DNA from 2 places in the Campylobacter sp. MG1 genome. Region 2 is predicted to be linked to the other one. Evidence: riboswitches for the same ligand, from Rfam matches in the RefSeq annotation. Region 2 holds a riboswitch; the other holds the start of a gene.
The links. A riboswitch is a leader RNA that binds a small molecule or an ion and turns the genes downstream of it on or off. The one in region 2 is predicted to bind thiamine pyrophosphate.

Region 1 (3,806 bases), 150 kb from region 2:
CCATTAGCTAAATTATCACCTATACCAAAATTCATAGCACCTGCAACATTATATGTGCTAACTTCATTTCTAGCTCTATTTACAGGTAATTGATGATAGTTTGCACCAATTCTGTATCTTTGTGCGTCAGGATAGCTAAAAATTCTAGCTTGAAGCATTTTATCAGGGCTAAAGCTTATACCTGGAACAATATTACTTGGGCTAAATGCAGCTTGCTCTACTTCATTAAAGTAATTTTGTGGATTGCGATTTAATATCATTTCTCCAACTTCAATTAATGGAACAATGCTATGAGGCCATACTTTTGTTAAATCAAATGGATTAAATCCAAGTTTTTCAACTTCGTTTTCTGCAAGGATTTGAACTTTTACACTCCAAACAGGGAAATTTCCTTTTTCAATATTCTCATATAAATCTCTTTGATGAGATTCTCTATCTTTTGCTATGATTTTTTCTGCTTCTTCATTTGTTAAGCACTTAATTCCTTGTTTGGTTTTAAAGTGAAATTTAACCCAAAATCTTTCATTTTTATCATTAATAAACGAATAAGTATGAGAACCATATCCATTCATATGACGATATGATGCAGGAATTCCTCTATCACTCATAAGAATTGTTACTTGATGTAGTGCTTCAGGAGTTAAAGTCCAAAAATCCCACGCAGCATTATTGCTTCTTAAATGAGTTCTTGGGTCTCTTTTTTGAGTATGAATAAAATCAGGGAATTTATAAGCATCTCTTAAGAAAAATGTAGGGGTATTATTACCTACTAAATCCCAAATACCTTCTTTTGTATAAAACTTAATTGCAAAACCACGAACATCTCTTTCAGCATCAGCTGCACCTGCTTCACCTGCAACTGTTGAAAAGCGTAAGAAAAGTGGAGTAACTTCACCCTTAGCAAAAACTTTTGCTTTTGTATATTTGCTAATATCTTGTGTTATTCTTAATTCTCCATAAGCTCCACTTCCTTTTGCATGAACTGCACGCTCTGGAATTCTTTCTCTATTTTGATGAGCAAGTTTTTCAATCAATTGATAATCTTGCATTAAAAGCGGTCCCATTGCACCTGCACTAAGTGAGTTTTGATTTGAACCTATTGGGTTACCAAAATCCGTTGTTAATTGTTTCATTATATCTCCTTTTAAAAATTATAATAGAATAATATTTTTAAAAGGATAATAGATAGTAAATAATAAAAATTACTATTTAAAAATTATTTCTATATTTTTACTAATTCAATTCTTAAATCTTTAATTTTAAATTCTAATAATTTTAATTCATCTTCGCTCAAATGTAATGTAAAAAACACATTATGCAAAAACTCTTTATCATAAGATATATTAAGATTATCAAGTATATAACTAAATTTATTGACCATTGCATAATCAATTTCTACTAAATAATCATCTTTTTTTATATATATAGATAAATAATTATTTTTTATAGCTTCATTTATTCCCAAATTTACACTTAAAGAATAAGCTCTAACAAGTCCACCTACTCCAAGTAAAGTTCCACCAAAATATCTAACAATATAACAAACACAATTAATAATATCAGCACCTCTTAAAACATTAAGTGCTGGTGTGCCACTACTTCCTTTAGGTTCACCATCATCACTTTGATTTTCAACAATTTGTCCAAATTCATTCAATACCCTAGAAGCATATACAACATGAACACATTTAAAATGAATTTCTCTTAATTCCTCTTGCCTAATTCTTACATTCTGATCTATACTAAACGGTTCAAAATAAGTTAAAAATTTAGAACCTTTTATTTCGTGAATTGCTGTTACATTGTTTGTTAATATTTTCATTTTAAACCCTTAAAATTGCTTTACATTATTCATTATATTATAAAATGATAATTAGTTTTTAGGGGAGCTTAATTGCTGAGAGTGGGTTTAGCCCTTACCCTTAGAACCTGATTGGATAATTCCAGCGAAGGGAAAAAATGAAAAAATATTCTAGTATAATTTTTTGGCTATGTTTTTTAATAATATGGCAAATTACTAAAGATTTTAATATACTACCTCAGTATATAATTCCGTCACCTAAAGAAATATTCTTAGCGTTTATAAAAAACTATAGTAATTTAATTTTTCATACAAAAATTACCTTAATTGAAACATTTTTAGGATTATTTTTTGGAATAATAATCGCTTGTATTTTAGCTTTTGTAATGAATAAATTTGAATTAATTTATAAGATAATATATCCATTTTTCATTGTCTTGCAAACAATTCCGACTATTGCTATAGCACCAATTTTAGTATTATGGCTAGGATATAATATGTTACCGAAAATAGTTTTAATAACTATAACAACAATATTTCCTATATTAATAAATGTATTAGATGGATTAAAAAATATTGATAAAGACTATATAACTTTATTAAAAACAATGAATGCAAATGATAGGCAAATTTTATGGCATTATAAAATTCCTTGCACACTTCCTTATTTTTTTTCAGGACTTAGAGTAAGTGTTAGTTACTCTTATATTAGTGCTGTTGTTAGTGAGTGGCTTGGTGGATTTGAAGGGCTTGGAGTATATATGATTCAATCTAAAAAATTATTTATGTATGATAATATGTTTGCTATTATTGTTTTAATTTCTACACTTAGCTTAATTAGTATAAAAATCACAAAAATTATTGAAAAATTAATATGTAAATGGAGGGAGTAAATATGAAAAAAATTTTATCGTTTTTGGTTTTAATATTATTTATTGCTTGTTCTAAAAATAATGAAAATAATTTAGAACAAGTAGATTTTATACTTGATTGGGTTCCTAATACTAATCATACAGGACTTTTTGTAGCTATAGAAAAAGGTTATTTTAAAGATGAAAATATAGAACTAAACATAAAATCATCGCCTGAAGATAGCACAAGTGATTTGATTATAAATAATAAGGCTCCTTTTGGAATTTATTATCAAGACTCTATGGCTTCAAAGCTTTCAAAAGGTGCAAATATAACAGCAGTTGCAGCAATAATAGAGCATAATACCTCAGGTTTATTATCACTAAAAGAAAATAATATTGTTTTGCCTAAAGATATGATAAACAAAAAATATGGTAGCTGGAATGACCCAGTTGAAATAGCTATGATAAAACATATTTTAAGCAAAAATAATATAAATTCAAATGATATTGTTTTTATCCCTAATGTAGATAGTAATTCAATATCAAGTCTTCAAAATAAATTATTTGACTTTTGCTGGGTATTTTATGGTTGGGATGTTGTTTTGGCAAATATAATGGGTGTTAAAACAAATTTTTATTATATGAAAGATTTTGATGAAAAACTTGATTACTATTCGCCAATAATAATAGCTAATAATGATTATTTAAAAAATAATAAAGAACAAGCAAAAAAAGTATTAAAAGCTATAAAAAAAGGCTATATTTATGCTATTAATAATCCTAAGGAATCTGCTGAAATTTTAATAAAATACGCACCCGAATTAAAAGCAAAAAAAGAATTTATACTATTATCTCAAAGTTATTTATCAAAACAATATGCAAGTAATCCTTTTAAATGGGGAGAATTTGATGCTAATAGATGGAATAAGTTTTACGAATGGTTAAATGAAACTAAAATATTACAAAATACTATTCCTTTAAATTTAGGATTTAGCAATGAATATATTAAATAAATTAATTATTCAAAATCTTAATTTTTCATATAAAGATAAAGAAATTTTAAAAAATATAAATTTAGAATTAAAAAAAGGCGAAATAGTAAGTATTTTAGGAGAAAGTGGATGTGGCAAAACAACTATGTTTAACCTAAT
Region 2 (3,806 bases):
ATACAAGCTATATTTTTTATTTTAAATTCTTTTAAATTGTCTATATTTTGATAATTTAATCCTCCTATTGCAACTTTAGGCATGTTTATTTCTTGCACTATTTTTATTAGGTCATTTTTGCTTAGCATTTTTGCATCTTTTTTAGTATTGCTCTCATAAATTGCTCCAATGCCTAGATAATTCGCTCCTAATTTTAAGCCTTTTAACGCTTCTTCATAATTACTTGCACTTATTCCTAAAAACATATTTTTTGGTATTTTTAGATTTTTGTTTATATCGCTTTGTCCTAGATGAATACCATCAGCATTTAGCTTAATTGCAAGGTCTAAATCATCGTTTATTATTAAAGCTACTTTTTTTATTTCACAAAGATTTTTTAATTTTAAAAGTGTATTAAGGCTATAATTATTCGCTTTATTTCTTACTTGAAAGCAAGTTACATGATTTGCAAATAAAATCTCACAAATATCTAATAATTCATCTTCTTTAGTGTATATATCATCACTAATTGCATAAAATCTTAAAATTTCATCTAAGTTTTTCAATTTTTATCCTTTCTTTTATGGTAATTCCATCAATTTTGCTTAACTCATCAATTAAGTGCATTTTAAACGACATAGTGCCATTTGCTTTAGTTTCGGCTATTTCAGCACTTATGTTAAATGCACTTATGCCTGTGATTACGGCATTTAATTTATCATCATTTGCCCCTACAAAAACGGCTAAGATATTGCCTAGCATACAACCTGCACCTGTGATTTTTGTCTGCATTGCCGAACCATTGCTTAGCATAAAAACATTTGTTTCATTGATGATAAAATCATTTTTACCTGTGATTACCAAAATAGTTTTATGTTTTTTAGCAAAATCAATGTATTTTTCTAAATCATTTTGATTTATTTCATCACTACTATCACAGCCACTTGTATTTAATGTCTTATTTACTAGATAATTTATCTCGCTTGCATTGCCTTTAATTACACAAAACTTTATATTTTGTATTAAATATTTACATAAATTATTTCTTGCATTACTAACTCCTGCTGCAACGGGGTCAAAAACAATAGGAATATTTAATTCATTTGCCTTTAAGGCTGCGTTTTTATGGGCTTTTATTAGATTGTCGTTTAACTGCCCGATATTTAGCAAAACCGCATTACTAATTGTAACAATTTCGCCAACTTCTTCATAAAAATCTCCCATAATAGGTGAGCCACCAACAGCTAAAATAGCGTTAGCTGAGTCATTTATCGTTACATAATTTGTAATACTTTCTACTAAAGTTTTATGATTTCTTGTTTTTTGCATAATGTTTTGATACATATTCTCCTCCTAAGGTTAAAATTAAAATGATTAAAAAAGTTAAAATTGATGCTAAAAAATCAAAATAAATCAGTATTTGATAAATTAAAAATCCAATAAACCAAATTAAAAAATTTAATTTAGCTGAATTTTTTAGTTTAAAACAATATACACATACCATAACCGATGCCATAGGTAAAAATACTGAACTTAATGTATATAAAAAATTTTCATATAAAGAAAAAGGTATAAAAATAGCTATTAATAAAGCAATAAATATTATTAATAAAATTGTAATTTTATTACCAAATTTATTATTTATATTTTTAATACTTTCATTAGCTGAAAAAATGTCTAAATATGTTGTTGTTATTGTTGAAAAAATAATCAAAAATATTATTAACATTGATAATTTTAAAGTGATTAAAAAACTAGAAAGGTCGTTATAGTATTTCATAGTTAAATATCCAATTATATACATAAGTGAACTTCCTAGAAAATACGCGACTGAAGCTACTAAACTATCTTTTATTGGATTTTTAAAATATTTTGTATAATCACCAACTAATGCAAGCCAAGAAATTGGCATAGCAATACTTAGTTCAATAGCATTTATCAAGTTTATTTTATTAACTTCTATTTGGTTTAAATTAAGATTAATTAAGTTATAAAAAATATAAATTACTATCAAAAAAAGTATGCAAACTATAAAATTATTTATTAACATTAATAAATTTTGTTTTAAGAATAGCCATATTATTAAAAGTGATGATAATAAAATTGCTACTAAGTTAAAATTTGTATTTGGATATAGTCCATTTAGTAGTATTGCTGCACTCATAATCATAACTGCACTCCAGCAAATTAAAGCTAGAAAATTGCAAAATGAAAAGAATATTTTGCCATTTTGTGAGTAAAAATATTTAAGACTACCCATAGCATTGCATTTTAGTTTAGTGCTAATATACATCATAGCAAAAAATAAAATTCCACCTAAAAAATGTCCAAAAAATATAGCAAATAAAGAATCACTTAAAATAAGACCTGAAAATAAACTACCGGCTTCAATTTCAGCTAGCGAAATACTAGCTCCAAGCCACAAGAAAAAATTACCCATACAACTCTCCATAAAATCAATTTATGGGAATGCTAAGAAAGGATTAGAAAATTTTGCATCTCCCTACGCTGGCATTACCCAAACAGGTTCAAAGGGTCAAGACTATTACGCCTACTCTCAGCTTTCGCTCCCCTAAAAATTGTGATTTTAAATTTAAAAGATTAATATTTATAAAATAATCTAAAAAATAAAGTACGGATAAAAATTAAAGATTTAAAAATTTCTCTTGTGATTTTTTTAACTACAAGAACATTATAATCCTTATGTAAAATCGTACTTTCGCTATAATTTTCACTCACTAATAATGGCTGATAAAGTATAGTTAAAACACCGTGTAAACCGAAAGTATCCATATAATCATCTACAGGATAAACCCAATATCTAGCATATTTTATAAATTTCTTAGCAGCATTAGGTTTTAATAAATATGCTTGGGCTCCACTTAATTTTTTATATGTTTTATAAAAATTATTATTAATTTTATATATTTTTTTATCAAATAATTTATATAATCTTACATAATCATATTTTGAATTTAAAATTAAATTTAATGTATTTTCATTAAATTCATCACTGAATTTTAAATCATCTTCTAATACAATAATAGGCTCATTTTCTTCTATACATTTTTGCCATAACAAAAAATGTGATGCAAAGCATGCTCTTTCACAATCAGTTAATGCTCTACCTAAAATATAAGTAAATAAAGAGTTTTCGTAGTATTTTTTAAATTTTACAAACTCGTTATTACCCCCCCCGACCATCAATGGCATTAAAAAATATGAATTTATCTTTCATATTTTGTGGTAATTTTTCTATCTCTTTATTCATTTTTTCAAATCTATCTACGGAAGTTTTTAAATTTATAACATAAATATTCATAAAAATCCTTAACAAATTTTAGTCAAGTTTAACTTGACTAATTTCTAACTTTATCTAATACACCATTAATAAGCTTAGGTGCATTATCACTTGCATATTCTTTAGCTAGTTCAATAGCTTCATTTATAACAACAGCTTTATCTGTTTTTGTAAAAAGCAATTCATAAACACCAAGTCTTAAAATAGCTTTTTCCATACCACCTAAATTACTAACTTCATTGCTTTCTAAAATACCTTTTAAACACTCATCTATTTTTAATAGATTTGCTTGAACGCCGTTAAATAATTCTAAAGCCCATTCACGAATAGCATTTCTTATTTTATGCTCTTCTAAATAATCATTTACATGCTCACTATTTTGAACATAATCAAATGAATACAATAAACTTACAACCGTTTTTCTAGCTTGATGTCTAGTTGCCATTTTGAACTCTTTGTAAATTTAGCATTTCAATAGTAGTTACCATAGCTTCATAACCTTTATTGCCACTTTTAATTCCTGCTC

Region 1: another riboswitch for thiamine pyrophosphate. It lies ahead of NY022_RS04000 (ABC transporter permease); the one in region 2 lies ahead of NY022_RS03175 (cytosine permease).

What each region holds. Positions count from the first base shown of each region.
Region 1 is NZ_JANYME010000003.1:198,911-202,716, forward strand. Features, by position in the region: gene NY022_RS03990 (catalase) at 1-1,133, opposite strand, end outside; gene NY022_RS03995 (YigZ family protein) at 1,223-1,822, opposite strand; TPP riboswitch at 1,873-1,972, shown strand; gene NY022_RS04000 (ABC transporter permease) at 1,960-2,694, shown strand; gene NY022_RS04005 (ABC transporter substrate-binding protein) at 2,697-3,668, shown strand; gene NY022_RS04010 (ATP-binding cassette domain-containing protein) at 3,652-3,806, shown strand, end outside.
Region 2 is NZ_JANYME010000003.1:52,308-56,113, forward strand. Features, by position in the region: gene thiE (thiamine phosphate synthase) at 1-545, opposite strand, end outside; gene thiM (hydroxyethylthiazole kinase) at 529-1,323, opposite strand; gene NY022_RS03175 (cytosine permease) at 1,286-2,419, opposite strand; TPP riboswitch at 2,463-2,563, opposite strand; gene NY022_RS03180 (glycosyltransferase family 25 protein) at 2,581-3,183, opposite strand; gene NY022_RS03185 (glycosyltransferase family 25 protein) at 3,167-3,301, opposite strand; gene nusB (transcription antitermination factor NusB) at 3,339-3,725, opposite strand; gene ribH (6,7-dimethyl-8-ribityllumazine synthase) at 3,715-3,806, opposite strand, start outside.